DNA from 2 places in the Nocardia sp. BMG51109 genome. Region 1 is predicted to be linked to the other one. Evidence: predicted binding sites of a transcription regulator. Region 1 holds the regulator's gene; the other holds the start of a gene.
What was found. Region 1 encodes HspR, which represses chaperone genes until heat shock. Its sites were predicted from a motif close to ANNTGAGTNNNNNNNACTCANNT; they were not measured.

Region 1 (16,139 bases):
GGGCGGCAAAGACTCTGGGCGATCTGGCCGACCTGACCGGCGACCTGCAACGTCCGGTCGGCGCGCCCGCCGAACCGCGGCGTCCGCGGTCGCGGCGGGGCTGGTTCGCGGCCGGTGCGGCCGTGGTTGTGGTGTGCGCCGCGGTCGCGGGCTTCTCGGCAACGCATCGATCGGCGGCCACGCCGGACGTCGCGCTCGGCGCGGAGCCCGCGCAGGTCCAGCCGCTGGTGGTGCCGATGCCCGAACTCACCACCGCCGACGGCTTCGCGCTGGTCCGGGAGCGGTACCGGGCGAAGTTCGGCGGCACCGTCGTCGACGAACTGACCCTGTTCCCGGGTTACGCCCTGGTGGAGGCGGCCCCGGCGGGTCAGCCGAATCGGGTGGTCCGCTGGGACTACCGGGGTGGTTTCATGCCGAGCGGCGATCCGACCACGCGCCCGGTCGGCACCGCGACCTTCGACCTCGCCGCGGTGGACCCGGCGGTGCTCGGCAGGCTGCTGGCCGAGGCGCCGGGGCTGCTGCGGGTCGAGGGCGGCGCGGTATCGCACGTGAGTTTCGAGACCGACACCATTTCGCACGCCCCGCAGATCTCCATTTATGCCGGCAACAGCTTCGACGAGAGCGGCTACCTGGAGACCACCCCGGCCGGCGACATGGTGCGGGTTTCCCCGTTCGGCGGATAGCCGGCGACAGTGAGTAGGTATCCGAGTGAATCATCCGGACGGCACGCCCAGGCGTCGGATCGCGGCGAGGTGACGCCGTGAGCCCGGCGCGCAACAGCGGCCTGCGGGTGCGGGACGCGGACCGGGTGGACGCCTGCGCCCTCCTCGATACCGCCCGCGACGACGGCCAGCTCACGGCGGACGAGCACGGCGAGCGAACGGCCGCGGCGTTGCGCGCCAAGACCTTCGGCGATCTCGATGCGCTGGTAGCCGACCTGCAGATCCCCCGCAACCTGGTCCGGAGCGCGGTGGTGAACCCGCGGCGGCGGCAGCGGTCGCGCCGGTGGGTGCTCGCCGGCGCCGCCGTGGCCGCCGCGGCGGCGGTCGGCGCGCTGGCCGGGGTGGTGGCCACCGATCGGCCCGGATCATCCGGCTCGGATCTGCCCGACCTGACCACGGCGCGCGGCATCGAGACGTTCCTCGCCGACTACCGCGCGCACTTCGGTGACCTGATGGTCGACGAACTGACCCTGCATCCGGAGCACGCCTCGTTCGAACGCGCGGCCGAGGGTGGCACCGGACGTTTCTCCTACCGTGGGGAATTCGCCGACTCGTCGGTGACCGACCGCGATCCGGACGTGCGGCCCTTCGATCTCGGCGCGATCGACGTGCCCCTGCTGGCGCGTTATCTGGCCGGTGCGCCGCAGACCGTCGGCGCCCCGGGCGGCGCCGTCACCTACCTCATCGTCCAGCGCTCGACGGACCTGCCCGACGAGGGTCCGGTGCTGTCGATCTACACCAAGGGCGCGGCCGGAAGCGGATATATGACGATCAGCCCGTCCGGTGAGCCGCTGAGCGTCTACCGCGCGAGTCGCTGAGCCGGTCCCGGACCGGTCGAGTGGGACGGCCTTCGAAGAAACTTCACCGGCCGGGAATGGATGACGCGCGCCGCTCGTTGTCCGGATCAAGGCAGTGGTTGAGCGTGGCAGACTCAAGTTCGAGGTTGACTCGACTGTGGTCGACAGGCAGGATTGAGCCGACCACGCTCAGCGTTGCTGGGACCGTGCTCCGTGCGGTGTTGGGGCCAGGTCCCTGCGGCCCGGCGAAGAGATCGCCACCGCGGCAGGTTCGCCTGCACACCCACACAGGACATCAACACAGGTAGGAGCGGTCAAGCCGAAGGCGGCAGCCTGCGCGACCGCGTAGGAACCGCTCCTACCGAATGAGTACAGGAGGAACACAATGGCTCGTGCGGTCGGTATCGACCTCGGGACCACGAACTCGGTCATCGCCGTTCTCGAAGGTGGTGAGCCGGTCGTCGTCGCCAACTCGGAAGGATCGCGCACCACCCCGTCGATCGTCGCGTTCGCCAAGAACGGCGAGGTGCTGGTCGGCCAGCCGGCGAAGAACCAGGCCGTCACGAACGTCGATCGCACGGTCAGGTCGGTCAAGCGCCACATGGGCGAGAACGACTGGAACGTCGCCATCGACGACAAGAAGTACAGCCCGCAGGAGATCAGCGCGCGCGCGTGCTGATGAAGCTGAAGCGCGACGCGGAGTCCTACCTCGGTGAGGAGATCACCGATGCGGTCATCACGGTGCCGGCGTACTTCGAGGACTCGCAGCGCCAGGCCACCAAGGAGGCCGGCCAGATCGCGGGCATGAACGTCCTGCGCATCGTCAACGAGCCCACCGCGGCCGCGCTCGCCTACGGCCTGGACAAGGGCGAGAAGGAACAGACCATCCTGGTCTTCGACCTCGGTGGCGGCACCTTCGACGTCTCGCTGCTGGAGATCGGTGAGGGCGTCGTCGAGGTCCGCGCCACCTCCGGCGACAACCACCTCGGTGGCGACGACTGGGACAACCGGATCGTCGACTGGCTGGTCGAGAAGTTCAAGAACAGCTCGAGCATCGACCTGACCAAGGACAAGATGGCGATGCAGCGGCTGCGCGAGGCCGCCGAGAAGGCCAAGATCGAGCTGAGCTCGAGTCAGTCCACCTCGATCAACCTGCCCTACATCACCGTCGACGCGGACAAGAACCCGCTGTTCCTGGACGAGCAGCTGTCCCGCGCGGAGTTCCAGCGGATAACGTCCGACCTGCTCGACCGCACCCGGCAGCCGTTCCAGTCGGTGATAAAGGATGCCGGCATCGCGGTGAAGGACATCGATCACGTTGTCCTGGTGGGTGGTTCGACCCGCATGCCCGCCGTCACCGATCTGGTGCGCGAGCTGACCGGCGGCAAGGAGCCCAACAAGGGCGTGAACCCGGACGAGGTCGTCGCCGTCGGCGCCGCCCTGCAGGCCGGCGTGCTGAAGGGCGAGGTCAAGGACGTCCTGCTGCTCGATGTGACCCCGCTGTCGCTGGGCATCGAGACCAAGGGCGGCGTGATGACCAAGCTGATCGAGCGCAACACCACCATCCCCACCAAGCGGTCGGAGACCTTCACCACCGCCGACGACAACCAGCCGTCGGTGCAGATCCAGGTCTTCCAGGGTGAGCGCGAGATCGCCTCGCACAACAAGCTGCTCGGCTCGTTCGAGCTGACCGGTATTCCGCCGGCCCCGCGCGGCGTGCCGCAGATCGAGGTCACCTTCGACATCGACGCCAACGGCATCGTGCACGTCACCGCCAAGGACAAGGGCACCGGTAAGGAGAACACGATCAAGATCCAGGACGGCTCCGGTCTGTCCAAGGAGGAGATCGACCGGATGGTGAAGGACGCCGAGGCGCACGCGGCCGAGGACAAGACGCGCCGCGAGGAGGCGGAGACCCGCAACCAGGCCGAATCGCTGGTGCACCAGACCGAGAAGTTCATCGCGGACAACGAGGACAAGGTCCCCGCGGACGTGAAGGACAAGGTCGAGGCGGCCATCGGCGAGGCCAAGGAGGCGCTGAAGGGCACCGACACCGCCGCCGTCAAGGCCGCGGTGGAGAAGCTGGCCGCCGAGTCGCAGGCCCTGGGCCAGGCGATCTACGAGGCCTCCGCGGCCGATGCCGCCGCCTCCGGCAACGGGGCCGAGGGCTCCGCCGGTTCGAACACCGCCGGTTCGAACACCGACGACACCGTCGTGGACGCCGAGGTCGTGGACGAGCCGGAGAAGAAGTGACGGACAACCCGGAACAGGAGCCGATCACCATCGTGGACAGGCGAAAGGTCGATCCGTCGGATTACGAGGGTCGTGCCGCGGGCTCGTTCGAGGGTGACGCGGCCGGCTCCGCTCCGCAGGGCGAGGCCGCGGCCGAAGGCGCCGCGGCCCCCGCCGCCGGAGCCCAGGCCGGCAACGGCGAGGCCCTCGCCGACACGATCGGCGCGGAACTGGCCGAGCGCACCGCGGATCTGCAGCGGCTGACCGCCGAGTACGCCAACTACCGGCGCCGCGTCGAGCGCGACCGGAAGACGGCGACCGATTCGGCGAAGGCCGCGGTGGTCACCGAACTGCTCGGCGTGCTCGACGATCTCGACCGGGCCCGCGCGCACGGCGATCTGGAGTCCGGACCACTGAAGTCGGTGGCGGACAAGCTCGTCGACGCGCTGACCAAGCAGGGTCTCGAGGAGTTCGGCACGGAGGGCGAGCCCTTCGACCCGACGCTGCACGAGGCCGTGCAGCACGAGGGCGAGGGCCACAACCCGGTGATCGGCGTGGTGATGCGCAAGGGTTACCGCTTCGGTGATCGAATCCTGCGGCATGCGCTCGTGGGAGTCACCGACGGGGTGGCAGATCTGGTGGACTCACCGGATGCGGCGAACGCTGGCAACGATGCCGACGGGATCGCGTAACACTCACCAGCCTGAGCGGCCGGGGCCCGCAGGTGGCAGCTTGCGTTGCCACGCAGGCCCCCCGCTCAGGCGACATCGGATCCAGCCTGGGCGGTCGGGACCCGGAGGCGGCAGCTTGCGTTACCACGTAGGGCCCCCGCTCAGGCGACATCGGATGGAGCCGGCTCCGGCGCACACCGGGCCGGCCGACAACAGGAAAGGAGGAGATGCCCGGTGAATCGGGAGTGGCTGGAAAAGGACTTCTACAAAGAGCTGGGTATTTCCTCCAGCGCCACCCAGGACGAGGTCAAGAAGGCCTACCGCAAGCTGGCCCGCGATCTGCACCCGGACAAGAATCCGGGGGATGCCAAGGCCGAGGAGCGGTTCAAGGCGGTCAGCGAGGCACACACCGTGCTGGCCGATCCGGAGAAGCGCAAGGAGTACGACGAGGCCCGGCGGCTGTTCGCCAGCGGCGGCGGTTTCGGCCGCGGCGGATTCTCGCCCGGTGGCGGATACGGGCAGGGCGGCGGCTTCAACGAGTTCAACCTGGGCGACATCTTCGGCGGCGCGTCGGCCGCGGGCGGCGCCGGCCTGGGTGACCTGCTGGGCGATCTGTTCAACCGCGGTGCCGGTGGCCAGCGGGCCTCGACCCGGCCGCGGCGCGGCAGCGATGTGGAGACCGAGACGACCCTCGGCTTCCGCGAGGCCGCGCAGGGCGTCACGGTTCCGCTGCGGATGACCAGCCCGTCGCCGTGCACGACCTGTCACGGCAGCGGCGCCAAGCCGGGCACCAGCCCGCGAGTCTGCCCGCACTGCAACGGAACCGGCGTGATCAGCCGCAACCAGGGTGCCTTCGGATTCAGCGAGCCGTGCGACGACTGCCGCGGCACGGGGTCGATCATCGACGATCCGTGCACCGACTGCCGCGGCAGCGGGATCCAGAACCGGACCCGGACCATCACCGTGCGGATTCCGCCGGGCGTCCGGGACGGTCAGCGGATTCGCCTGGCCGGTCAGGGCGAGGCGGGCCTGCGCGGCGCCCCGGCGGGCGACCTGTACGTGACCGTGCAGGTCAGCCAGGACAAGGTCTTCGGCCGCAACGGCGACGACCTGACCCTGGTGCTGCCGGTCAGCTACGCCGAGTTGGTGCTGGGCACAACGGTTTCGGTGCCCACGCTGACGGGCCGGGTCGGGGTGAAGGTCCCGCCGGGCACGGCCGACGGGCGTACCCTGCGGGTGCGTGGCCGCGGCGTCCCCAAGCGCGGCGGCGGTGCCGGTGACCTGCTCGTCACGGTGAAGGTCGCGGTGCCGCAGAAGCTGGACGAGAATGCGTCCGAGGCGCTGCGGGGCTACGCCGAGGCGGAGAAGGTCAGCGGGTTCGACCCGCGTGCCGGATGGGCAGGTGCGTGATGAACGGCGATCCGAAGAATGCCGATGTTTCGGCGGCCCACGGCCCTACCCAGCGCGCCGAGTTCTTCATGATCTCGGTGGCGGCCGAACTGGCCGGTATGCATGCGCAGACCCTGCGCACATACGACCGGTTGGGTCTGGTCACCCCGCAACGCACCTCGGGCGGCGGCCGGCGCTACTCGACCCGGGACGTGGAGCTGCTGCGCGAGGTGCAGCGGCTGTCCCAGGACGAGGGCGTCAACCTGGCCGGCATCAAGCGGATCATCGAACTCACCAATCAGGTCGAGGCGCTACAGGAGCGGGTTCGCGAGCTGTCGGCGGAGGTGGAGCGGCTGCGCGCCGGCTACCGGCCGGAACTCACGCCCCCGCAACGCAGTACCGCGCTGGTGGTGTGGCAACCGCGCAACAAGCGCAGGTAGGTGCCGAATCCGATCCGGTAGAGCACCGGTCCGGTAGAATACCGATCTGTAGAGCAGCGCCCTCGGGGAAGCCCGGGGGCGTTTTCTCGTCGGGGGAGTCCGGGAGTCAGATCCCTTCGTAGCGAATGACTTCCGCGGGCGTGCCGGTTTGGATCAACCGGTCCACCGTCGCCACGGTCATGGCCGGCGACCCGCACACCAGGACCTGATGGTCGGGCAGCGGTCCCATATCGCCGACCACGTCGGCGAGCGTGCCCTCCAGCATCTCGTTCACGTCGAAACCGACGTCCACGCGGCAGCTCTCGTACCATTGGTCCGCCCAGCCCGGGTCGTCGGCGCTCTCCACCACCGGAACCACGGTGAGCCAGGGCAATTCGCCGGCCAGCAGGAACAGCATGTCCGAGGCGTACAGGTCGCGGGGGGAGCGGCCGCCGACGAACAGGTGGGTGCGCGGCGGTTCGGGGCGGTGGGACAGGTTCAGCAGCAGCGAGCGCAGCGGCGCCAGACCCGTTCCGCCGGCGATCATCACGACATCGGTGGCCCAGTCGTCGACGCTCAGCCAACCGGCCGGCGCGGTGATGCTCCACTGGTCGCCGGGGCGGGTGTCGGCCACGATCGAGCCGCTGCACCAGCCGCCGGGGACCGTCCGCACATGGAATTCCAGCTTGCCGTCCAGCGAGGGCGGCAGCGCCGGCGACAACCGCCGCCGCAGCCCCGGATGCTGCGGCACCTGCACCTCCACCGACTGCCCGGCCGAGAACGGGACGTGCTCGCCGATCAGGCGGATCACCGCGATGTCGTGGCGCAGCCGGTGGTGGCCGACCACCGTGGACGTCCACTCCGTCGGGGTATCGAGCCGGATCTCTCCGGTCTCGTCCGGGCCGAGAGTCACTGCGCTACCTCTATCGTCCGAAGCTCGTTCACCTGCCGGTGCTAGACCGGATCCGACATGATCGCCCATTCGGGCGTGCCGATGGCGAGCAGGGCGCGTCGGGTGTCGGCGATCATCTTCGCCGATCCGGCGATCTGGATCTGCCGGTCCGCCCAGGCGCCCATGCTGGCGATCACGGCACCCAGATTACCGATCAGCCGCCGGTGCATGCCGAACGGCGGGTCGGCCGGCGGATACGGATGCCACCACGGGTTGGATTCGTTCTCGCACACCGGAACTACGGTCAGCCACGGATTGCTCAGCGACAGCTGCCACATGTTCTCCACGTCGTACAGGTCGCACGGGTAGCGGCCGCCGATGAAGAAGTGCACCCGCGGATTCGTGCCGCGCCGGCCCATCTCGATCAGCTGGGCGCGCAGCGGGGCGATTCCGGTGCCGGAGCCGATCATCAGCACATCGCGGCCCGAGTTGTGCTCGACGTGCAGGCCGCCCAGCGGCCCGGCGATCAGCCAGTTGTCCCCGACCTTGGTCTCGTTGACGATCCCGGGACTCACCCAGCCGGTGCGGACCTTGCGGACGTGGAATTCGATCTCGCCGTACGGATTCGTCGGGATGGCCGGCGAGAGATAGCGCCACATCTTCGGGCGCTGCGGGATCGAGACCGGGACGTACTGGCCGGCCTGATAGGGGATCGGGCTCTCCGACTGCAGCCGCACGATGGCCAGATCGTCGAGGACGCGGCGGTGCCCGACCACCGTCGCCTCCCAATACGGTTGCGACTTGTCGGAATTGGCGCCGATGGCCATCGAGGCCGAGATCAGAATGGCGATGTCGCGCCAGCCCTCCTCCAGTTGCCGGGACCAGCTGGGCCCGTCGTAGGTGCGGAACGCCGCGACCAGGGCGCGGCCGGCCAGGTCGTAATGGGCCGCCTCGACACCGAACTTGCGATGGTCGCGGGCCAGCTGTTCGAGGAAACGCTGGGCCCGGTCCCAGTCCTCGAGGTGGTCGAGCACGAAGCCGATGGCGGTCGTCAGCCGCTTGGCTTGCATATCCATCGTCGGGGGGAACAGTTCACGCAACCGGGGGTTCTCCGCGAACAGATGGCCATAGAACGCGCTGACCAACCGTTCGGGACCGGACGGGGCCTCGACCACCGACCGGAAGTTGGCGCGGACCAGCGCAGCCGTACGCGAATCCACGACGTCGAGCTTCCTTTCTGCGAATACCTGCCGGAACCGCCGGGAACCGGCGTTCCTACGCGGTCAAGTATCCCTCAAAAAGCCGTGGTCGCACGGTTATGGGTGGATTGCATTACCCACGGTTACAGGTGACGAAACTCGTAACAGTAGTGGTCCGGGCCGCGGAATCCGGCCGGTGGGGATCCGAATCGTCAGATGACCAGGACCGTCTTACCGCGCGCACCGCCCGCGCCGAGCGCGTCCCGGGCGTCGGTCAGCGGCCGGACCGCCTCGATCGGCACCACCAGCTCGCCCATGGCGGCCTGCAGCAGCAGATGCCGCAGTTCCGGTGCGCCACCGGCCGACTCGAAGTTCCCGCCGTGCAGGCCGCGGGCCCGCAGGCCGGATTCGTCGGCGGCGCGGACGGTGCTGTAGACGATGCCGCCGGGGCGGACGAGCCGGGCGAGATCGGCCAGGCGTGGCGGCGGGGAAACCAGATCGAACAGCACATCGATGCCGTCCGGATGGGTGGCGTGGACCGAATCGCCGACCGGGGCCGCGGTGTAGTCGACCACCTCGGTCGCGCCGAGCCGGATCATCCGATCGGCGTCGTCCGGGCGCGCGGTGGTGATCACGTGCGCGCCGGCCGTGGCGGCCAGCTGCACGAGGAACGATCCGACACCGCCCGCGGCGCCGTTGATCAGGATCGTCCGGCCGGCGGCGACGCCGGCGGCGTCGAACAGCTCCTGGGCGGTGAGCCCGGCGGTGGGCAGCGCGGCGGCCTGGATGGTGGTGAGCGGGTCGGGGATGTGGATGGCGTCGTGCTCCGGCGCGGTGACGTACTCGGCGAACGTGCCGTGCCCGACCGGCGGGACGAGGAACTTGCCGACCACCCGATCGCCGACCGAGAAGGTCGTGGTGCCCGGGCCCACGGCCGAGACGGTGCCGGCGCCGTCGATGCCCGGAATCATCGGGAAGTCGTAGGGGAGCGAATCTTTCAGGATGCCGTCGGCGAGCTTGCGATCGAGTGGGTTGACCCCGGCGGCCTCGATCCGGATCTGAATATCGCCGGGGCCCGGTTGAGGGGTGGGCATATCGGCCGGTTCGGGCGTGCCGCCGAACTCCGGTACCACCATCGCGCGCATCGCTGCTCCGTTCTGTGCCTGGCGGGCCTTCCCGGCGGTGCGGGCGGGCCCGGCCGTGCCTGGCTCGGCCGTTCGCGGCGGTACTGCTGAGCTGCCTGCCATCGTAATCAGCCGATACCGGATAGCGATGCAATTCAGGCCGGTCGGTCTTATTCGAGGTCTAGCGTTGAGCAGTGTCGGGACGGGTATTGCGGCAGCACCGGAAAGGCCGCAAACTTGAGCGGAACAGACTCAACTTCTACTGCGTTGAACAAATCGACGGCGAACAAATCGACGGTGAACAGCTCGGTGTTGAACAGATCGAAGCGTACGACCGCGGCCGTGCGGGTCCGGTGTCCTTCGGACCGCCGATCCGCGCCGAAGGACCCCATCGTCGCGCGAGAACGACTAGTAGGAAGGTGAACGTGGACTCGTTCAATCCCACCACCAAGACCCAGGCGGCGCTGACCGCCGCCCTCCAGGCGGCCTCGGCCGCGGGCAACCCGGAGATTCGTCCGGCGCACTTGCTGGTGGCGCTGCTGGATCAGACCGACGGCATCGCCGGTCCCTTGCTGAAGGCCGTCGCGGTCGATCCGGCGACGGTGCGACGCGAGGCCCAGGACATCGTCGACCGGCTGCCCCGGGCGACGGGCGCCACCACCTCACCGCAACTGGGCCGCGAGGCGCTGGCCGCGATCACCGCGGCGCAGAAGCTGGCCACCGAACTCGGCGACGAGTACGTCTCCACCGAGCACCTGGTGGTCGGGCTGGCCGGCGGCGATTCCGACGTCTCGCAGCTGCTGCTGAAGTACGGCGCCACCGCCGACGCGCTGCGCGAGGCGTTCACCACCGTGCGCGGCAACGCCCGGGTGACCTCGCAGGATCCGGAGGGCACCTACCAGGCGCTGGAGAAGTACTCCACCGATCTCACCGCCGCCGCCCGCGACGGCAAGCTCGACCCGGTCATCGGCCGCGACACCGAGATCCGGCGCGTCGTGCAGGTGCTGAGCCGGCGCACCAAGAACAACCCGGTGCTGATCGGCGAGCCCGGCGTCGGCAAGACCGCGATCGTGGAGGGGCTGGCCCAGCGCATCGTCGCCGGCGACGTCCCGGAATCATTGCGCGGCAAGAAGCTGGTCGCCCTCGACCTGGGCGCGATGGTCGCCGGCGCGAAGTACCGCGGCGAATTCGAGGAGCGGCTCAAGGCCGTGCTCGAGGAGATCAAGCAGAGCGCGGGGCAGATCATCACCTTCATCGATGAGCTGCACACCATCGTCGGCGCCGGCGCCACCGGCGAGTCGGCCATGGACGCGGGCAACATGATCAAGCCCATGCTCGCCCGCGGCGAGCTGCGGCTGGTCGGCGCCACCACGCTCGAGGAGTACCGGCAGCACATCGAGAAGGATGCCGCCCTGGAGCGCCGCTTCCAGCAGGTGCTGGTCGGCGAGCCGTCGGTGGGCGACACCATCGGCATCCTGCGCGGCCTCAAGGAGCGCTACGAGGTGCACCACGGCGTGCGCATCACCGACTCCGCGCTGGTCGCCGCCGCGACGCTGTCCGACCGCTACATCACCTCGCGGTTCCTGCCGGACAAGGCGATCGACCTGGTCGACGAGTCGGCCTCGCGGCTGCGCATGGAGATCGATTCGCGTCCCGTGGAGATCGACGAGGTGGAGCGGGCCGTGCGCCGCCTCGAGATCGAGGAGATGGCGCTCGAGAAGGAGACCGACGAGGCCTCCAAGCAGCGGCTGGAGAAGTTGCGCCACGAGCTCGCCGACGACCGCGAGAAGCTGAACCAGCTGATGGCCCGCTGGCAGAACGAGAAGCAGGCCATCGACTCGGTGCGCGTCATCAAGGAGGAGCTCGAATCGCTGAAGGGCGAATCCGAGCGCGCCGAGCGCGACGGCGATCTGGGCAAGGCCGCCGAGCTGCGCTACGGCCGGATCCCGCAGCTGGAGAAGCAGCTCGACCAGGCCGAGCAGAAGGCCGGTACGGCGGCCGACGGTGAGGTCATGCTGCAGGAGGAGGTCGGGCCGAACGATATCGCCGAGGTGGTGTCGTCCTGGACCGGAATTCCGGTGGGCCGCATGCTCGAGGGCGAGACCCAGAAGCTGCTGCGGATGGAGGAGGAGCTCGGGAAGCGTGTGATCGGGCAGAAAGAGGCCGTCCAGGCGGTGTCGGATGCGGTGCGCCGCGCGCGTGCCGGCGTCGCCGACCCGAACCGGCCGACCGGCTCGTTCATGTTCGTCGGCCCGACCGGCGTCGGCAAGACGGAGCTGGCGAAGGCGTTGGCGGACTTCCTGTTCGACGACGAGCGCGCCATGATCCGGATCGATATGAGCGAGTACTCCGAGAAGCATTCGGTGGCTCGCCTGGTCGGCGCCCCGCCCGGCTACGTCGGCTACGACCAGGGCGGTCAGCTGACCGAGTCGGTGCGGCGGCGGCCCTACACGGTGGTGCTGTTCGACGAGATCGAGAAGGCGCACCCGGACGTGTTCGACATCCTGCTGCAGGTGCTCGACGAGGGCCGGTTGACCGACGGCCAGGGCCGCACGGTCGACTTCCGCAACACCATCCTCATCCTCACCTCCAACCTGGGTGCGGGCGGCGACCAGGACTTCGTGATGAACGCCGTGCGCTCGGCGTTCAAACCGGAGTTCCTGAACCGCCTGGACGACGTGGTGATGTTCCACGCGCTGGACGAGGAGGAGTTGCAGTACATCGTCGACATCCAGCTGGACCAGCTGCAGAAGCGGCTGGCGCAGCGCCGGCTGAAGCTCGACGTCAGCGATTCGGCCCGGTTCTGGCTGGCCGTGCGCGGATACGACCCGGCCTACGGCGCCCGCCCGCTGCGCCGGCTGGTGCAGCAGTCGATCGGCGACTCGCTGGCCAAGGAATTGCTGGCCGGTGAGGTCGGCGACGGCGACCTGGTGAAGGTCAATGTCTCGCCGGACGGTGACGGATTGATCGTCGGTCGCTGATCCGGCTGCCCGACGCCGCACCCGCTGCCCCGGGTGCGGCGTCACCTTATGCACCTACTCTGGTTTGCATGACGAATCCGCGCGACCCGTGGGCACAGCGTCCGGATTCCCCTGAGGCGCCGACCGAGCGGATGGGGTCCTCGGGCGGGCCCGGCGAGGAGCCCCTGCACACCTCCGGCGAGGCGCCGCTGCATACCTCCGAGTACTCGGAGGCGTACGGCCAGGGCTACGACCCGACGGTCTCCTACACCCAGCCGTCCTATCCGCAGCCCACCTACCCCCAGCCTTACGAGTACGCCGAGCCGCAGTCGTACTTCGATCAGCCGGCCGGTCCCAACGCCACTCGGGAGCTGCCGCCCTACGACAGTGCCTGGGGCATGCACGAAAGTCCGTACGGCGCTCCGGGACCGGGGCAGCAGTGGGCCGGGGGCGGCGCCCCGCCGGACGGTCCGATCGGCCCGACCGGGATGCCCGTGGAGCCGCCGCGCCGCCGCCGCACCGGCCTGTGGATCGGGCTCACGGCCGCCGTCTTCGTCCTGGTCGTGCTCGGCGGCATCGCCGCGGGCATGTTCCTCGCCGGCAACGACGATTCGTCCTCCACCTCGGCCGCCGACACCTCCACCCGGTCGTCGCCGTCCCGCGTGCCGGTGGTGCCGCCGAACGGCTCCGGCGGTCCGCAGTCCGGCGTGCCCGGGATGCCCGGTCTCGGCGACATCGACGACCTCGGCGCCACGATGGGCACGATCAGCACCAACGACGGCACCACCCTGACGATCCAGTCGTTGCTCGGCTCGCTGGTCACCGTGCACACCGATGCGCAGACCCAGGTCGTCGCGACGGGGGCGGGCAAGGTCACCGATCTGCATCCCGGCGACATGGTGGTGGTGCAGGGCGACAAGGCCCCGGACGCATCGATCCAGGCCAAGATCATCATCAGTACCTCGCTGACCCCGCCGCGCTAGCGGCCGCCGCGGCCCAGGTGGGCGGTGTGGCAGCGATCCAGGGTGGGCGACGCCAGGGGTGAACTCCCCCAACACACAGCGTGCCCCCACCGCGTCGGGCACGCGGGAACTAGACTCGACGGCGATGACGGCAGCAATCTGGTTCGGACTCGCGGCGATCGCACTGGTGGGTGCGATCGTACTGCTGTACTTCGATCGGCTCCAGCGGCAGCGGACCGGTCATGTGCGGCAGGTCTGGGCAAAATCCCAGGGTTACACCTATGTCTCGGTCGAACCGATGCTGGCGTCCACCTGGCGCCGCGGGGCGATCGCCAAGCTCGGCTACCTGACCGCGGTGGACGTGGTCACCGGCAACCGCAAGGGCGAGAAGTTCGTGCTGTTCGATCTGGAGGACGCGGCCACGCTGGTCGCGGTGCGCCGCCAGATCGGCTCCGATATCGACATCGACCTGCGGTTGAAGACGGCCTCGCCGCCCAAGGACGCCGACCTGGAACTGCTCGGCGCGATCGGCGACCGCGTGGTGTTCGCGACCAATCCCGATATCGCCCGGCACGCCGTCGACCAGCGCATGGTCGCCTTCATCGAGGCGCTGCCCGATTCGGTGCAGCAGCTGTGGAGCGAGGGCAACTGGACCCTGGGCCTGCTGCCCGTGGGGACGACCTCGCGCGACTGGGAGACGGCCATCGACGCGGTGCTGCGGCTGTCCGGTCTGCTGCATGTGCTGCCGCCGGTCTCCGGCGGTGATTCCGGCTATCCGGAGGCGGAATCGCCCGAGCCCGTCCGGGCATCGGATCGCGATTACCCGGAGGATCGCTTCGACGACCGGCGCCTCGACGAGGACGCCCCCCGCTATGTCGAGGACGCCCCCCGTTACGCCGCCGAGGACACCCGTTACGCCGAGGCCGGTTATTCCGATTACGACGATCGTGGTGCCTACAACGACCCAGCGGACCCAGCGGATCGAGCCGACCGGGCCCCCGTCGACGACCCTGGCGACGAGCGGGCACGCCTCGACGACGACCGCTACGAATACGCCGACGATGACGCCGATTTCGCCCCCCTGGTCAAGGACATCGCCGGCGAGACCGACCCGGAACCCCCGCGCCGCCCGCAGCTGGCCGTCGTGCCGGATCCGCGCACTCGCGTCCGCCGCGACTGGCCGCCCGCCGGGGAGCAACCGGACGCCGACGAGACCGATTCCACCGCAACCGGTTTCGACCGCGGTTTCGATGGCGAATTCAGTGGCGATTTCGAGGGCGATTTCGTCGAAGACGAGTGGCGCGAGCGGCGCACCGGCGACGAGCAGCCGGGGGGGCCGTTCCACCCCGGGTTCCGCCCCTATCAGGGCCCCGCACCTCGATGACGGGTGCGGGATGATGTCCCCATGACAGATTCCTCTGCCGCCGCGCGCCTACCGGGCGCGACCCGTCCCATCGCACTCGTCACCGGACCGACCTCCGGAATCGGACAGGGCTACGCCGAGCGCCTGGCGTCGCTGGGCTACGACCTGGTGCTGGTGGCGCGCGACGAGCAACGGCTCGCCGCCCTCGCCGACGAGCTGAAGCGCCGGTTCGACACCCGGTCGGAGGTCCTGCGCGCCGACCTGGCCGACGCCGCCGACCGCGACCGGGTGGCGGCGCGCCTGGGCGAGGGCGTCGAATTCCTGGTCAACAACGCGGGACTCGGTCTGTCCGGCGAGTTCTGGACCGTCGATCCGGCGAAGCTGCAGACCCAGCTGGACGTCAATGTCACCGCGGTGCTGCAACTGACCCGGGCCGCCCTGCCGCCGATGATCACCGCGGCGAAGGGCACGGTGGTGAACGTGGCCAGCGTGGCGGGCCTGGTGCCCGGGCGCGGTTCCACCTATTCGGCGTCGAAGGCGTACGTCATATCCTTCACCGAGGGACTGTCCGGTGGGCTGACCGGAACGGGGGTCCGGATGCAGGCCCTGTGTCCGGGGTTCGTGCGCACCGAATTCCATCGGCGAGCCGGGCTCGAGCGGCCGTCGGGGCCGGAACCGATGTGGCTGAGTGTGGATCAGGTCGTGGCCGGTTCGCTGCACGATCTGGAGAAGGGCCGGGTGATCAGTGTGCCCGGCGTGCAGTACAAAGCGCTGACGGCGGTCGCGGGGCTGATTCCGCGGTCCCTGCAGGTCCGCTTGAACCAAGGCTTGTTCAACGCACGCGGAAGGACATAGGACACGATGATCGAGTCCACCACGGACCGAGACAGACTGGCGGAGCTCGTTCGCGAGCTCGCCGTCGTGCACGGCAGGGTCATCCTGTCGTCGGGGAAAGAGGCCGACTACTACGTCGACCTGCGCCGGGCAACCCTTCAGCATCAGGCCGCGCCGCTGATCGGAAAGCTGTTGCGGGAGTTGGTCTCCGACTGGGACTTCGAGGCCGTCGGCGGTCTCACCATGGGCGCCGATCCGGTGGCGCTGGCGATGCTGCACGCCCCCGGCCGCCCGCTGAACGCCTTCGTGGTGCGCAAGGCCGCCAAGACGCACGGCATGCAGCGGCAGATCGAGGGCCCGGACGTGTCGGGTAAGCGGGTGCTGGTCGTGGAGGATACGACCACTACCGGAAATTCGCCGCTCATGGCGGTGCGGGCGCTGCGTGACGCCGGGGCCGCGGTGGTCGGTGTGGCGACCGTCGTGGACCGGGAGACCGGTGCGGATACCGTGATCGCGGAGGAGGGGCTGGAGTACCGGTCGATTCTCGGTCTCAAGGATCTGGCGCTCGGGTGAAT
Region 2 (16,139 bases), 320 kb from region 1:
CGCGCGTTCGGGGTCGGCGGCGACCGCCTCCAGTGTCTCCGTTGGTGTTTCGGCCTCCGGGCGCACGGTGGCCGGTACGTCGGTCGCGGAGGTGGGCGGCGCAGTGGTGTCCGGGCGGGGGTGCCGTTGCAGCCGCATGTCGTGCTGTCCCAGCAGCGGACCGGACACCGCGAGCGTGACCTCACCGCTGTCGGTGTCGAGATCCGTGCGGAACCTCGTCACCTGCGACGCGGTGTCGGGCGCGGCCGGGCCCGGACGACCGGTGGACGTCGCGAACGCGTCGGTGTCCACGGTCATCGAGACCGAATTCGGTCCGCCCGGGCCGATATCGGCGCCGACGTAGGCGCCACCGGGTAATCGCAGCCTGCCGCCCATGCCGCTCTGGTCTGCGGGCCGGTGTGGCGCGGTCGGCAGGACGACGTGGCCGACTCGCTGGGCAATCTGCGGGGCCCGCGGCGTGTCGGTGGGCCGCGGAACGTTCAGGGTGTGCGGTGCGAGCAGCGCGACGGGCACTCGCCGGCTCTCGGCCGCCAGGCTCACCTGCCCGGCCGCCAGTCCTACCTGCTCGATTGCCGCTGCGCCGCGGGGATATTCGCGGTTATCGGGTGCGAATGCCGGTGCTTCGGCCGGTACGGCGGCGTTCGGTGCCGGGCGCCCCGCGTCGGGCGGTCGGGTCGACTCGGCGATCTGATCGACGACATAGGAGCCGGCGGCGACGGTGAGACCGATGCTGGCCATGCCGGCGAACACGATGGCGGTGTGCTGGAGGATCTGCCCCGATCGCCGGCTGCTGCGACGTTCCGTCGCCGGATACTGCGACATGACGGTGCGTTCCTTTCCCTCTCCCGTGGCCCCCTGCCGGCGGCGACCCGCACCGTTGAAAGTCGCACGCACGTCCAGGTTACTGCGCCGTCCGGCACCCCTTCCGGTCGGTGCGATCAAGATCACAGTTTGAGCGGGCCAGCAAACGGCCACCGGGCGGGTTATTTCGGCCGGTTATCCGGCAATTACCGCCACGGGGAATGCAAATCCCGGATATCTGTCGAATGCCGATCTCTTTGTATTACAGGCGTTTCCGGCCGTGAACGGCGGGGTAAACAATCAATAGCTGGCGGAGCGTCCGCTTCGACTGCCATCTGGCAAAACCTCCGGCCAACGGCGTCCGGTCGGCACAGGCACGGCGCACCCAAAGTTGGCGCCCGCCAGCTCCCATTCTTTCCGATCAGGCGAACGAGCCTGGGGCACGGCCGGTTCCGGCGGGCCCGGCGAACGCCTGTGCGATGGTGAGCCAGTCGGCGGTGTCCGGGCCGCTCGTCGTCAGGGCCACGTCGTCGCGGTGGCGGCGCTGCGTCACCAGTAGGCAGAAGTCCAGGGCCGGGCCCGTAATGCGTTGCGCGGCATGCTTCGGACCCCAGGCCCACGTGCCGCCGTCCGGTGCGGTCAGCTCGATCCGGAACTCCTCGTCGGGTGGCGTCCGTCCATGGACCAAGTAGGCGAAGTTCCTCGTGCGAACGCCGATATGGGCGATATTGCGCAGCCGGGCCGTCGGCGGCCGGCGGATGCCGAGCGCGTCGGCCACGTCCTGCCCGTGCGCCCAGGTTTCCATCAATCGCGCGCTGACCATCGACGCGACGCTCATCGGCGGTCCGAACCAGGGCAGTTTGGTTCCGGCAGGGACGGCGCGCAGGGCATCGTCCAGGGCGGCGCGGCCGCGCCGCCAGCGGTCGAGCAGTTCGGGGGCCGGGGCCGCGGCGGCTCGCTCGGCGGCCTCGTCGACGAAGGCTGACGGGTCCGGGGTTGTGGTCTCCTGGCGGGCGGCGTCCGGGTGGGCAGAGGCTCGGTGGGCGGTGTCCGACGCGGCGGGCAATGGCCGCATCGCCTCCCGCAGTACCTCCGCGAATGCCCCGGGGTCGGTGGCCGAGAGCGTCGCGATCTCGTCGGTCCAGGTCAGGTGGCCGATCTGATGGGCGATGGTCCAGCCGTGCGCCGGGGTGTCGCGCCGCCACCCGGTCGGATCCAGCGGCGCCACGGCGCTGTCGAGATCGGTGCATTCCGCGCGGAAGTCCCCGAGCAGCGCTTCCAGATCAGCCATATCTTCCCTGCCCTCGGCCCGAAGGTGCGCACGACGCTGTGCGCACCGGGCGGAGCGGATCCACCCGGCGTTCAGCATGGCAACCGGCCCGAAAAAATGCAAGCACGCGTGCTTGTTATTGGCTACCAGCCGAACAGGATCAGGTGCGCCCCGCCGACGACCAGGCCCAGCGCCGCACCGTGCAGATACAGCAGCCAGGCATCCTGCTCCACCGAGGCGTAGAACATCTCCATGAACTCGCCCGGGGTGAGCTTCTGCAGCTTGCGGGCGGCGAAGTCGTCGATCTTCTTGGCCTGTTCGAGCGCGAACGCCTCGTCCTCGACCAGGCTCGGCGCCAGGTCTACCGCCGCCCCGGCGGCGCCGACCTTGAGGTTGTCGAACTGGCGGCGGCCGAAGGCGGCGCGGACCACCGACGTGGTGCGGCCGAGCTGGCGGTGGATCTCGTCGGCGATCAGGCGCTCGACCAGCTGCCGGGTCTTGTCTCCGTTGGGCCCGTCGAGCAGTTCGCCGGCCAGATTGGGCAGCGTCAGCACCTGGTAGGCCAGGATGTGCGCGAGGTCCGCGGCGGCCTGCGGCTGCCGCTTGGCCAGCAGTGCCTGTTTCCACAGGTACTTGTAGCGCGGCTGGGGGTCGCCGGGCTCGAAGACCATCTTGATCGCGATCACGTTGACGAGGACGCCGATGCCCGCGGCCGCCGCGAGAATGACCACCCAGGCCGGCAGCCAGCCGATCACCGGAATGTCGTGGTGCACTTCCAGATACAGCGCCAGCAACAGGCCGAACGGCGCCCCGAGCAGGCCGATGCGCACCATGAACTTCAGTTCCGGGGCGGCGATGGTGGTGGTGAGGTCCTTGAGGATGTACGGGTTGGCCTGTAGGTAGCGGATCACGAAGCTCTTGATGTCGATGAGCTGATCGACATTGTTGCCCAGCCGCTCGAAGCCCCGGCGGGTCAGCTCCGGCAGCTCGCGCTCCACCCGCTGGTACAGCGCCTGTTTGGCGGGCCGGGGTACCGCGCGCCACAGCTCCGGATTCTCCCGCTGCATCACGTCGTCGACGATCGAGCGGACCCGGCCGCGCGCCGCCTCCGCGATGTAGTCGGCGATGCCCTGGAGATCCAGCTCGTGGATGAAGTCCCGGGGGCTGCCGATCCGCATGATCGCCATGTCGACGCAGATGCTGGCCATCTTCTCGGCCCGGGCCGGGATGAAACCCTGGAAGCCGATCCGCTTGCCGTCGCCGGAGAAGGTCGGTAGCACTTGCACGCGGCGCGGGAAGTACGGATACAGCACCTGCAGGCCCGGAATCCGGACGCCGCGGAAGAAGACCGGCCAGAACAGCATCAGTACGCCGGTCCAGTTCGTCAGCCAGCCGGCGATGGCGCTGAAGATCGGAAAACTCACCAGATCGACGACGAACTTGGTCTGGCCGGTCAGCTGTTCCCAATCGATGAACACCCCGCCGGTGAGTGTCGTCATCGGTGGGATCCCCCTAGAGCTGCTGCGGAATATCGGTGGGGAACAACGTAGCAGCGGGTCAGGGCTTCAGCACGATGCGGATCGGGTTGCCCTGCTTGGCCTCGAGCGCGTGCACCGCCTTCTGGGCATCCGCCAGCGGCACGACGGAACTGACCGAGCGGGCGAAGTCGATGCGGTGCAGGCGCTGCAGCCGGACCAGCTGGGGGACGTGCTCGGGCGACGACCCGTAGTGCCCGCGCAGCTGCTGCTGGAAGAAGCTGAACGCGGTGCCCCCGGTGAGGGTGATCGGCTTGTCGGTGAGTCCGACCAGTACCAGACGACCGCCCGGGCCCAGGCAGACCGCGGCCTGTTCGCGCACCGGCGCGACACCGGCGAAATCGAAGGCCGCCGCCAGTCCGGCGCCGTCCGTGGCGGCGTAGATCTTGCTCCGCAGGTCCGGTTCGGCCGGGTCGAAGGCCAGGTCGGCGCCGAATTCCAGGGCGCGCTGCCGGGCCGCGGGCAGCGGGTCGACCGCGATGATCGGGGCGGCGCCGACCAATCGCAGCAACTGCACGCCGTGCGCGCCGAGCCCGCCGATGCCCCACACGCCCACCGCCTCCGCCGGTTCGACCCGGGCGGTCGCGGTGATCGCCGCCCATGGCGTCGAGACCGCGTCGGGGATGAAGCAAGCCTGTTCGAAGGGCAGGTCGTCGGGGATCGGCACCAGCGTGTCGACGCGGGCCAGGGCGTATTCGGCCCAGCCGCCGTCGTAGTCGACGCCGCGCGTGTAGGTCATCTCGCCGCGCCGTTCGCCGGCCTGCAGCAGCACCCGGTCGCCGACCTTCGGCCCGGTCACGCCCGGACCCAGCGTGTGCACGGTGCCCGCGACCTCGTGACCCAGCGTGACGGTGTCGCCGTTCAGGAACATCGGCGTCAGCATCCCGTCGATCAGGTGCACGTCCGACAGGCAGACCCCGGCCGCCTCGACCTTGATCAGCACGTGGTCCGGGCCCGGCTCCGGCGTGGGAACCTCCGCCAGTTCGAGTCGGCGTTCCGGTCCCAGGTGAAGGCGCGCTGCCAGCATGATCCACTCCTCGCGGTCGGTCGTCGGCGCGTCCCCCGCGCACGACGCGGGGACGTCTCGCCCCCGATTCAACACCCTGCCCATCACATGATCTGGGCGGCAAGGGAAATCGCCGCAAATGTCAGCGTAGGTTCGCGGTTTCCCGGGAGTGGCCGGCCGGGTCGGAGTAGGTCGCCGCGCTGTTCGTTCGCGGCCCGACAGCGGCGCCCCGCACCGAGGCGCATCCTGCCGAGCGCGTGGTGCCGCGGCCTAGGACCGGTCGCCGATCCGGTTGCGGCGCAGGTCGAGGGCGAGCTGGAAGTCGAAGCGGTCGCGCCATTGGGACAGATCGCGGCCGGTCAGCTCCTCGACCCGGCGGATGCGGTAGCGCAGCGTGTTGACGTGCAGGTGCCGCTCGGCGGCCACGGTGTGCCAGGAGCCCGAGGCGGCCAGATAGGCGGCCAGGGTGTCGAGCAGATCGGTGCGGCCGCGCGCGTCGTACTCCTCGACGGGCCCGAGCACCCGGTCGCAGAACACGCTGCGCAGGCTGTCGGGGGTGGCCGCCAGCAGCATGCCGAAGGTGTCCACCTCGTCGATGTCGACCAGCGACGGGCCGCCGGGGTGCTGCCGGGCCACCAGCAGCGCGTGTTCGGCCTGATCCCACGCGCGGCGCAGGGCGTGGGCGCCGGCCCCGATACCGCCGGCGCCCACGCCGATCGAATTGCCGTCGAGCAGGGGGCCCAGGCATTCCAGGCGGTGCCGGAGCGACGACGTGTCCAGCGCCGCCGGCGCCTGCGGATGCCTCGGGATCACGGCCACCGCCCCGGTGCCGACCGCGGCCGTGACGGCGTCCGGCGCCTGCTCGGCGATCAGTTCGGTGAGGATCTGCCGGGCCCATTCCCCCGTCGCCTCTCCGCCCGCCTGGGCGCGCAGGATCTGGTGCGGGCGTTCGGGATCCAGCCCGGCGGAGGTCAGCGCGGCGGCCACGGTGGCGGGATCGGTGTCGTCGCGATCCAGCAGCGCGGCCAGCCGGGCCAGCTGCTCGCGGCGCTGCCGCTCGCCTTCGTCGGTGCGTGCCAGCCATGCCCCGAGAAATGCCGCGACCTCCTCCACGGTCTCGCGTTCGGCCTGCGACCAGTCGCGCAGATCGGCGGCGCAGGCCAGCAGCCGCGTGGGCGCCTGCGGTGCTCCACCGGGGGTCGCGGCCAGCAGGGTCACCGGTCCCTCCGGCGTCTGCCGGTACACCGGCAGCCGGACGGCGTCCACCGCGTGCCGGGCCGCCACCGCTCGGACCTCCGCCGAATACGGGCACCGGCCGGACAGCACCCGGCCGGTCAGCGACATCGTCCAGCTGTCGAATCCGAGTTCGGTGCGCAGCAGGTCGGTGCCCGCCTCGAGCGGATCGCCGCGGGTGAACGACGACAGCAGCCGTCGATGCCGGCCCACCATCTGCTCGAGCGCCGAACCGCGCTCCTCGTGCAGCCGCCCGATGACCTCCTCGGCGATATCCCCGAACGACAGCTCGTCGGGCACCTGGAACAGCGGCATCCGGTGGAGGGCGCAGGCGCGCACCAGATCGGGCGGCATGACGCCGAGCATGGCCGTGCCCGCCATCAGGGCCACCGCGCCGCCGTCGGCCAGGGCGCGCACGAAATAGTCGGAATCCTCGGGGCGGCGGCGCCAGGTGGTGCTGGTCAGGACGATTTCGCCGCCGGCCAGATACTTCCGGAAATCCAGCAGGTCCGTGGTGTACACCCAGCGCACCTGCCGATCGAGCTGCTCGGTGCCGTGGATCAGCCGGACGGAGGCCAGACCGGGAAGGGCCGTCACGTCCGAAAGCTGCATGGCCATATCATCCTGACCTGCCGCCGCCGCGGGTTACCCGCTCGAGCCCGGACGGTAACGATCTCGTTTCACGACCAGAAATCGGCGTGCGCGGCGGCCGCCTCCGTCTCCAGCTGCGGGCCGACGACCTCGATCGGATGCTGGCCGCGCGCCAGCACCTCGCGGCACGGCAGCGACATCGTCGGATTCTCCGGATGGGCGCCGGTCAGGGCGAGCAGGCCGGATTCCGACAGCCCGTAGACCACGCGGCCGAGCCCGCTCCAGTAGATCGCGCCGGAGCACATCGCGCAGGGTTCGGCGCTGCTGTAGAGCGTCATGCCGCGCAGCCGGTCCGCCGGATGCAGGCGGGCGGCCTGGCGGACCAGATTGATCTCGGCATGGCCCGTGCAGTCATTGTCGGTGACTACGGTGTTCTCCGTCTCGAGCAGCACCCGGCCGTCCGGATCCGCGAGCACGGCGCCGAAGGGGTGGTTGCCTCCGGCGGCCGAGCGGGCGGCCACCTCGAAGGCTCGGCGCAGGTTCGCGACGTCGGTGGGGAGGGCGGGGACGTCGGTTCCGGGCACGTCGGTTCCGGTGGGCACGGCGCTCCTTGTCGTCACGTGATCAGGGGAGATGCCGACGGTAACCGGAACCGGGCGGCGCGCCCAAGGACACGGTGTCCAAAAACACGACGGGGCGGACGCCCGGCGTTGTATCCCCCGACAAATTGATGTCACCGCAGGTAAACGGCGTGTGACGGCCATTGACACCCGTTTCGGCGGGTCCATAGCTTCCGTTGGCACGCGCGGACTTCCGCGCCGTAGCTCTCGTTCTCCGGTCCGAACCGGACGGCATCGCCGCCGCCGCTCGGGCCGCCCCCGGAGGAAGCCTGTGTCTGGAAACGCATCCCCGTCCACGCTGTCGCGCCTGATACCCGGCGATCTCTTCGTCATCGAACGTCGGGGTGTCGAGCCCGTCGCGGCGGCCGATCGGCACGGCCGGGCCGGTTCGCTGTTCACCATGTGGTTCAGCTCCAACGTGCAGTTCGCCACGCTGACCAGCGGCATTCTCGGCACCGCCGGATTCGGCCTCGGATTCGCCCAGGCGACGCTCGCGGTGGGGCTCGGCAGCGCGATCGGATCGCTGGCCATCGGCCTGCTCTCGCGGTACGGGCCGCGATTCGGGGTCGCCCAGCTGGTGCAGTCGCGCGGTCCGTTCGGGTACTACGGCAATGTGGTCGTCGCGCTGCTGGTGTTCTGCAAGGCGGCGGCCTGGTTCGCGGTCGAATCCGTCTTGGGCGCCTTCACGATTCAGACGCTCACGGGGCTGGGTTTCGCACCGTCGTTCGTCGTCACCGTGGTCGCGCAGATCCTGCTCGCGGTGGCGGGCTACCGGTTGATCCATCGTGTCCAGCGGATTCTGGCGGTGGTGCTGACCGTCGTCTTCCTGGCCGTGTCCTGGTACGCGCTGTCGGACGGAAACCTCGGTGCCGGTTTCGATTCCGAGCGGGCCGGCGCGCTGGGGCTGTCGGGTGCGTTCATCGCGACCGTCGCGGTGCAGGCGGCGCGGGCGATGAGCTTCTCCTCCTACGCCTCCGACTACAGCCGTTACCTGCCGGTCGCGGTGCCGGGCAGGCTGATCGGCGTGGCGGCGGGCGGCGGCGCCTTCCTGGCTTCGTGGTGGATCGGCACACTCGGCGCGGCGATCGGTACCCAGACCATGGTCGGGACCCCGGCCGACCTGGTGGACAAGGTGCTTCCCGGCGTGCTCGGCGTCGTGGTCCTCGTCGCGCTGTGGCTGTCCAACACCGTGACGGCGTGCATCGACTGCTACTCCGGCTCGATGGCCGCTCTGCTGCTGGACATTCCGTTGCGGCGGTGGCAGTCGGTGGTGCTGGTGGGTGCGATCGGCACCGTGGGCGGCTGGATCGCCGGGCAGGGCGACTATTACGACAGCTTCCAGTCGTACCTGTTCCTGCTCGGCTACTGGGTCGGGCCGTGGCTCGGCGTGATGATCGTCTATCTGGGTGTGGTGGCGCGCGGCCGGACCGCGCCGGATCCGTTCTACGACAAGGGGCGTCGCGTCCGGGCCGGGCTGGCGGCTTGGGTCTTCGGGCTCGTCGTCTCCGTTCCGTTCATGAATCAGAGCCTGTTCACCGGGCCGCTCGCGAATGCCGTTCCGGGACTGGGCGATATCGCCGCCGCGGTCGGATTCGCCGGAGGCGCCGCGGTCACCTGGCTGTTGTTCGCCATACGGCCCGAATCGGTTGTCACTCAGGGTGTTCCGGTCCGGCCCGTCGCACCGGCCGAGCCCGCGGTGGACACCACCCGGCCGACGGTCGCCGGCGCGGAAGGATGACCGTGAGTGCGTCGATCGAAGGCCGCACCAGCACCTACCGAGGCGTTCTCGGCGAGAGTCCGTTGCGGCCCGACGGTATCGCGAAGGTGACCGGCGCCTTCCCCTACGCCTCGGATCTGCGGGCCGAGGGCATGCTGCACGGCGCCACGCTGCGCAGTCCTCATCCGCATGCGCGCATCGCGCACCTCGACACCTCCGCGGCGCGGGCGCTGCCGGGAGTGGCGGCGGTCCTGACCCACACCGACGTGCCGGGTATCAACCGGCACGGGCTGGAACGCCCGGACACCCCGGTGCTGGCCGAGGACGTGGTGCGGTGCGAAGGAGAACCGGTCGCGTTCGTCGCCGCCGAGACCGCGGAACTGGCCCGCCGGGCGCTGGACGCGATCGAGATCGGCTACGAACCGCTGGCGCCGATGCTCGATCCGTGGCGGGCCGCCTTCGATCCGCGGGCGCCGCGAGTGTGGCCGTCCGGCAATATCACCCGGCACGTCCCGATCCGGCGGGGAGATCCGGTCGGGGCGCGGCGGCGTGCCGAGGTCGTCGTGCGCGGCGAGTACCGGGTCGGCATGCAGGACCAGGTCTTTCTCGGCCCGGAAGCCGGTCTCGCGCAACCGGATCCGGACGGCGGCGTGACCCTTCGAGTGGCGAGCCAATGGCTGCACCAGGATCGCCGCCAGCTCGCGCGCATTCTGGACCTGCCGCCGGAGCGTGTCCGGGTGTCCCTGGCGGGCGTCGGCGGCGCGTTCGGCGGGCGCGAGGATCTCACCGTGCACGCGCCGGCCTGCCTGCTGGCGCTGTGCACCGGCCGTCCGGTGCGGATGGTTCTACCACCGGCTCGAGTCGTTCCGCGCGCATGTGCACCGTCATCCGGCCCGGCTGCGGTACGAGCACGGCGCGCTGCGCGACGGCACGCTGCTGTACGTGGCCGCGCAGGTGGTTCTCGACGGCGGGGCCTACGCCTCGTGTTCGCCGGAGGTCGCCTTCAATGCCGCGGTCTTCGGCGCCGGGCCCTACCAGGTGCCGGCCGTGGAGCTGGACGCCTACGCCGTCTACACCCACAACCCGGTCTGCGGGGCGATGCGCGGGTTCGGCGCGGTGCAGGTCGCGTTCGCCTACGAGGCCCAGATGGACCGTCTCGCAGGTCGATTGGGGATGGATCCGGTGGAGCTCCGGCAGCGTAATGCGCTGTGCCGGGGCGCGCGCATGCACACCGGGCAACTGGTCGACTCGCCGGCGCCGGTGGCCGAGCTGCTGCGCCGGGTCCGCGATATGCCGTTACCGCCGCTCGGTGCCGACCCTCGGGAACTGCCCGGCGGTGCGCTGGGCAGCACCCGGGGTGAGGGGGTCCGGCGCGGCGTCGGCTACGCCGTGGGATTCAAGAACGTGGCGTTCGGTGAAGGCGCCGACGACTATTCGACCGCGCGGGTTTCTTTGCACCGCGACGCCGACGGTGCGCCCGTGGTCACCGTGTACACGGCGGCCGCCGAGGTCGGTCAGGGGCTGGTCACCGTGCTCGGTCAGGTGGTGCGCGAGGAACTCGGGATCGGAACGGTGTATCTCGCTCCGGCGCATACGGATTCGGGCGAGGCGGGCTCCACCTCCGCATCCCGGCAGACCTATATGACCGTCGGCGCGGTCCGCGCGGCGTGCGCCGAATTGCGCGCCCGGATATTCGCTGAGGCCGCCGGGCAGACCGGAATTCCTTTGCGGGACTGGCGGATTACCGATGGCGCGATCGTCGACACCACCGGACAGGCGGTGACGAGCCTGGCCGCGATTCTCGACCGTCCGGGAGCGCCCGCGGCCTTCGGCGCGCAAGCCGAATATCACCACCGTCCGACCGGCCCGATGGATCCGGCGACGGGGCAGGGCGATGTCACGGTGCAGTTCGCGTTCTGCGCGCACCGTGCGGTGGTGGATGTCGACGTCGAACTCGGCCTCGTGCGCGTGGTGGCCCTCGATGCCGCCCAGGACGTCGGCCGCGCGATCAATCCGGACGCGGTGGTCGGCCAGATCCAGGGCGGCGCGGTGCAGGGCATGGGCCTGGCGCTGATGGAGGAGCTGATCGTCGAGAACGGATGCCTGCGCAACCCGTCGCTGACCGACTATCTGATTCCGACCATCGCGGACACGCCACCCATGCGGGTCGACGTCCTCGAACTCGCGGACCCGGACGCCCCGTACGGGCTGCGCGGCGTCGGGGAACCACCCACCGTCTCGGCGACTCCGGCCGTGGCCGCCGCGATTCGCGCCGCCACCGGCCGCCCCGTGACCCGGATACCCGTCCGCCCGGCCGATGTGATCGGTGATCTGCCCGATCTCGGTGATCGGCACGGCGGCGGGGCCCACGGAGCCCACGGAATCGACCACGCGACCGGAACGTTGTCGTGAGCCGGGCGGGCCGCCCGGCCTGAGAAGCGGTGGCCTCGTTCCGTCTTTCGCCGGGGGCGAACACCGGGTCGGAACAAGACCGAGGCGCCCGGGGTTGAGTAGGTGACGCTCAACTTTGGAAGGGGCTGAATCTGTGAGTACCCCACAACGTCTACCGGTGTTGTTCCTGACCGACCCGGTCGTGCTGCCCGGCATGGTCGTTCCGATCGAGCTGGACGAGTCGTCGCAGGCCGCCATCGATGCCGCGCGGGCCGCGAACCTGGAATCCGTGCTGCTCGCGCCGCGGCTGTCCGAGGGCTACGCGGGCTACGGCGTGGTCGCCACGATCGAGCAGGTCGGCCGGATGCGCGGCGGCGCCCCGGCCGCGGTGCTGAAGGCCGAGCAGCGCGCCCGGATCGGGCACGGCGTGACCGGACCGGGCGCCGCGCTGTGGGTCGAGGCCGAACCGGTCGAGACCCTCGAACCGGACGACCACACCCGCGAACTGGCCGCGGAATACAAGAAACTGGTCGTCTCGGTGCTGCAACGCCGCGAGGCATGGCAGGTCATCGACGCAGTGAACCGGCTCAGCGATCCGTCCGCACTGGCCGACACCGCCGGCTACGCGCCGTACCTGTCCGACGAGCAGAAGCGCGAACTGCTGGAAACCCCGGACGTCGCCACCCGCCTGACGAATCTGATCGACTGGACCAAGGACCACATCGCCGAGGTCGAGGTCACCGAGAAGATCAGCGAGGACGTGCGCGAGGGGATGGAGAAGTCCCAGCGCGAGTTCCTGCTGCGCCAGCAGCTCAACGCAATTCGCAAGGAACTGGGCGAGAACGAGCCCGACGGCGCCGAGGACTACCGCACCCGGGTGGAGAACGCCGACCTGCCGGACAACGTCCGCGAGGCCGCGCTGCGCGAGGTCGACCGGCTCGAGCGGGGCAGCGATCAGAGCCCGGAGTCGGGCTGGATCCGCACCTGGCTGGACACCGTCCTGGATCTGCCGTGGGCCGTGAAGACCACCGACTCGACCGATATCCCGTCGGCGCGCGAGGTGCTCGACGCCGATCACCACGGCCTGGACGAGGTGAAGGACCGCATGGTCGAGTACCTGGCCGTGCGTGCCCGGCGGGCCGCACGGGGGCTGGAGGTCGTCGGCGGCCGCGGCTCCGGCGCGGTGCTGGTGCTGGTCGGTCCGCCCGGTGTCGGCAAGACCTCGCTGGGCGAGAGCGTGGCCCGGGCGCTGGGCCGCAAGTTCGTGCGTGTGGCCCTGGGCGGCGTGCGCGACGAGGCGGAGATCCGCGGTCACCGGCGCACCTACGTCGGCGCCCTGCCCGGCCGCATCGTGCGCGCCGTCAAGGAGGCGGGTTCGATGAATCCCGTTGTGCTGCTGGATGAGATCGACAAGGTCGGCTCGGACTTCCGGGGCGATCCGGCGGCCGCGCTGCTGGAGGTGCTGGATCCGGCGCAGAACCACACCTTCCGCGACCACTACCTGGATCTGGATCTGGACCTGTCCGACGTGCTGTTCATCGCGACCGCGAACGTCATGGAGACGATTCCCGGACCGCTGCTGGACCGCCTGGAGCTGATCACGGTCGACGGCTACACCGAGGACGACAAGGTGGCCATCGCCCGCGACTTCCTGGTGCCGCGGCAGCTGGACCGCAACGCGCTGACCGCCGACGAGGTGACCATCACCGAGGAGGCGCTGCGCGAGATCGCGGCGAACTACACCCGGGAGGCCGGGGTGCGGCAGATGGAGCGGTTGATCGCCAAGGCTTTGCGCAAGGCGGCGACCCGCTTGTCGGAGGGATCGATCGCCACGGCCGCGCGGGACGTCTCCACCGAGGAGCCGGCCCCCACCACAACACCCGACTCCGGCAGCCGGATCGACGGCGAGGCGGGCGAAACACTCGGCTACGACCCGGAACTGGGCTACGACAACCTCGTCCGGTCCGGAAACGCTGCGGTGCCTTCGCCGTCCGAACCGATCACCATCGGCCTGGGCGACCTGAAGGACTACCTGGGCCGCCCGCGGTTCACCCCGGACTCGGTGGAGCGCACCGCGGTTCCGGGCGTGGCGACCGGCCTGGCGGTGACCGGCGCCGGCGGCGACGTCCTCTACATCGAGGCCAACGCCGCCGAGGGCGAGCGCTCGCTCACCCTGACCGGACAGCTGGGCGACGTGATGAAGGAATCCGCGCAGATCGCGCTGACCTACGTGCGCTCCCACCTGGAGGAGATCGGCATCGAGCCGAAGATGCTGGACCGCGACATCCACATCCACTTCCCGGCGGGCGCGGTGCCCAAGGACGGACCGTCGGCGGGCGTCACCATGGTCACCGCCCTGGTGTCGCTGGCGCTGGATCGCCAGGTGCGCGGCGATGTCGGCATGACCGGTGAGGTCACGCTGAACGGCCGGGTGCTGCCGATCGGCGGCGTGAAGCAGAAGCTGCTCGCCGCGCAGCGGGCCGGCCTGAAGACCGTGTTCATCCCGGCCCGCAACGAGCCGGACCTGGACGAGGTGCCGGCGGAGGTGTTGGCTGCCTTGGACGTTCGCCCCGTCGAGGACGTCGCCGACATCCTGGCCTACGCCATCGAGCCGGTCGCCGAGCCGGCCTACGAGCGGCCGCTGGCCGCGTCGGCCTGATCACCACTCGGGCTCGAGCACACGGACAGGGTCGGGCGCCGTCCTCCGGGGCGGCGCCCGACCCTTGTCTGTGTCACCTATACGACATCCGACTTCTCTGTGACATCCGACTTCTCGGTGACACCCGACTTCTCGGTGACACCCGACTTCTCGGCGCCGTTCCTCGTGGCCTCCGGCGCCTCGGCGACATCCGGCGCCGCGCCGACGACCGATGCCGCGGAGACGGGTTCGGCGTCGGGGGTGAGCTCCCCGCCGGTGCGCCCGCCGCTCTTGCGCCACAGCCGCCAGAGCAGTCCGCTCGCGCTCGCCAGCACGATCGCGTAGATCGAGACGTAGGCGTTCATCAGCAGCTGCCCCATCGGCCAATACGGCGGCAGCAGGAACACCCCGATGCTGACCCAGGTGGGGTTCCATTCGTAGGCCCAGGCGCCGATCGAGACCACCAGGGCCCCGGCGGCGAGCCACCAGGCCGGCCGGGACTGCGCCAGATGCGCGATGTAGACCAGCAGCGGGACGAACCACACCCAGTGGTGGCCCCACGCGAACGGCGAGATCGCGCACGCGTTCATTCCGGCCAGCGTGACCGCCAGCAGCTTTTCGCCGTGCCGGTAGAGGCCCGTCGTGACGACCAGGCTGATCACCGTGACGGCGCCCGCGATCAGAATCCACAGCCACATCGGCGCCGAATGCTGCCCCATCAGGTGCGCTATGGCGCCGCGGATGGACTGGTTGGACGGATGCGCGTCCTCGCCGATCCGATTGGACTGGAAGAACGTCGACGTCCAGTACTGCTTGGACTCGCCGGGCAGCAGCAGCCCCGACACCAGGATGGTGCCGAGGAAGGTCCCCGCCGCCGTCCAGGCCGAACGCCACTGCCGCATGGCGAGGAACTGCACGACGAAATACAGCGGCACCAGCTTCACGCCCGCCGCCAGCCCCGCGCCGATCCCGCGCAGGCGGCTGCGCTCACCCCGGGAGAAGTCCCACAGCACCAGCACCATCAGGATCAGATTGATCTGCCCGTAGAACAGCGTGGTGCGAACGGGTTCGATGAATACACAGGTCAGCGACATCAGCGCGCTGACGATCGTCAGTCGCCGGTCGATCCGGTAGCCGAGCAGCCGCCAGCTCATCAGCACGCCGACGAACAGCACCCCGAGGTTGAGCACGAGCCACGTGTTGGTGACCCAGCCCCAGGGGAACAGCGCTATCGGAATGAACGCCAGCGTGGAGAACGGCGTGTAGGTGTAGAGCAGCCCGAAGTACGTCTCCTCGGTGTAGAGCGGATGACCGTGCAGGATCTTCCAGGCACCGTCTCGATAGATGTGCACGTCGAGCCCGCCGACCAGGATTCCCGCCTTCTGCAGCCACGGATCCACCGTGAGGAACAGCAGCAGCACCGCCACGACGGCGGTGCAGGCCAGGGCGAACACTGTCGGTCGCAGGTGCGACAACCCGGGTGGACGCGAGCTGTTTTCCGAATTTCCGTCACTCACCTGCAATCACTTCGTTCCCCGACTTGTCGCACGACCGTTGCCGAGCAACCAACGTATCCATTCGGACGGATGTCTACATGCCCCAAACGTTCCGATTCAAATCGTGTGATCGGTAACCGAAGATATTCCACCTGGTTGCGGGGTGTGTCGCGAGCGGAGTCAGGATTCGGTCGACGGGAGCTCTCGATCGACCGCGCGCGTGGTGCCCTGGGCGACCGCGACCAGCACCGATTCGCCGTCTTCGTCCTCGGCATGGATTTCACACTGACATACCGCCTGCCGGCGGGTTGCGCCGGTGACGCGGGCGCGGGCGCGGAGGCGTGCGCCGCGGGCGGGGCGCAGGTACGTGATCGTGAAACCGCCGGTGAGCACGTTCGGGCCCAGGGCCAGGGCCGCGGCGTAGGTGAGGGCGTTGTCGGCGGCGTAGGCGAGAACGCCGCCGTGCACGAATCCGAACTGCTGGCCGAGTTCCGGGCGGATCGGGATGACCAACGTCACGCCGTCCTCGTCGTAGTCGCCGATCTCGGCGCCGAGCAGTCTGCTGAACGGCTGGGCGGCGAGGATCGCGCGGGCGCTGTCGAGGTCGATCGCGTTCGTCATCGGCCGGCTCCGTGATAGTCGGATATGGGCTCGGCGTTCGTGCCTCGCTCATCCTGGGAAAATCGTACGGCCGAGGCCGCCGGATCGCTGGGGACCGGGCAGACTGTTCGATATGCCACGCTGGCTGCTGCACGTCGATCTCGACCAGTTCCAGGCGGCGGTGGAATATCGCCGGCACCCGGAGCTGCGTGGGCGGCCGGTCATCGTCGGCGGCAACGGC

Region 2: lon (endopeptidase La) is a predicted target of HspR. The motif match lies at 11,278-11,300, and genes of this name have one in related genera.

What each region holds. Positions count from the first base shown of each region.
Region 1 is NZ_JAFQ01000004.1:2,641,136-2,657,274, forward strand. Features, by position in the region: gene D892_RS49380 (DUF1707 domain-containing protein) at 1-683, shown strand, start outside; gene D892_RS0113390 (DUF1707 domain-containing protein) at 761-1,540, shown strand; partial or broken gene dnaK (molecular chaperone DnaK) at 1,905-3,772, shown strand; gene grpE (nucleotide exchange factor GrpE) at 3,769-4,443, shown strand; gene dnaJ (molecular chaperone DnaJ) at 4,657-5,832, shown strand; gene D892_RS0113410 (heat shock protein transcriptional repressor HspR) at 5,832-6,251, shown strand; gene D892_RS0113415 (FAD-binding oxidoreductase) at 6,358-7,143, opposite strand; gene D892_RS0113420 (FAD-binding oxidoreductase) at 7,185-8,342, opposite strand; gene D892_RS0113425 (NADP-dependent oxidoreductase) at 8,534-9,466, opposite strand; gene clpB (ATP-dependent chaperone ClpB) at 9,871-12,426, shown strand; gene D892_RS0113440 (DUF5666 domain-containing protein) at 12,495-13,388, shown strand; gene D892_RS0113445 (hypothetical protein) at 13,513-14,751, shown strand; gene D892_RS0113450 (SDR family oxidoreductase) at 14,773-15,585, shown strand; gene pyrE (orotate phosphoribosyltransferase) at 15,592-16,137, shown strand.
Region 2 is NZ_JAFQ01000004.1:2,316,496-2,332,634, forward strand. Features, by position in the region: gene D892_RS0111950 (hypothetical protein) at 1-822, opposite strand, end outside; gene D892_RS0111955 (TIGR03084 family metal-binding protein) at 1,223-2,092, opposite strand; gene D892_RS0111960 (hypothetical protein) at 2,215-3,570, opposite strand; gene D892_RS0111965 (zinc-binding dehydrogenase) at 3,629-4,633, opposite strand; gene D892_RS43625 (PucR family transcriptional regulator) at 4,883-6,457, opposite strand; gene D892_RS0111975 (nucleoside deaminase) at 6,526-7,038, opposite strand; gene D892_RS0111980 (cytosine permease) at 7,328-8,794, shown strand; partial or broken gene D892_RS49155 (xanthine dehydrogenase family protein molybdopterin-binding subunit) at 8,926-9,549, shown strand; gene D892_RS45070 (molybdopterin cofactor-binding domain-containing protein) at 9,650-11,185, shown strand; gene lon (endopeptidase La) at 11,379-13,823, shown strand; gene D892_RS40985 (glycosyltransferase 87 family protein) at 13,901-15,319, opposite strand; gene D892_RS0112000 (PaaI family thioesterase) at 15,479-15,919, opposite strand; gene D892_RS0112005 (DNA polymerase IV) at 16,032-16,139, shown strand, end outside.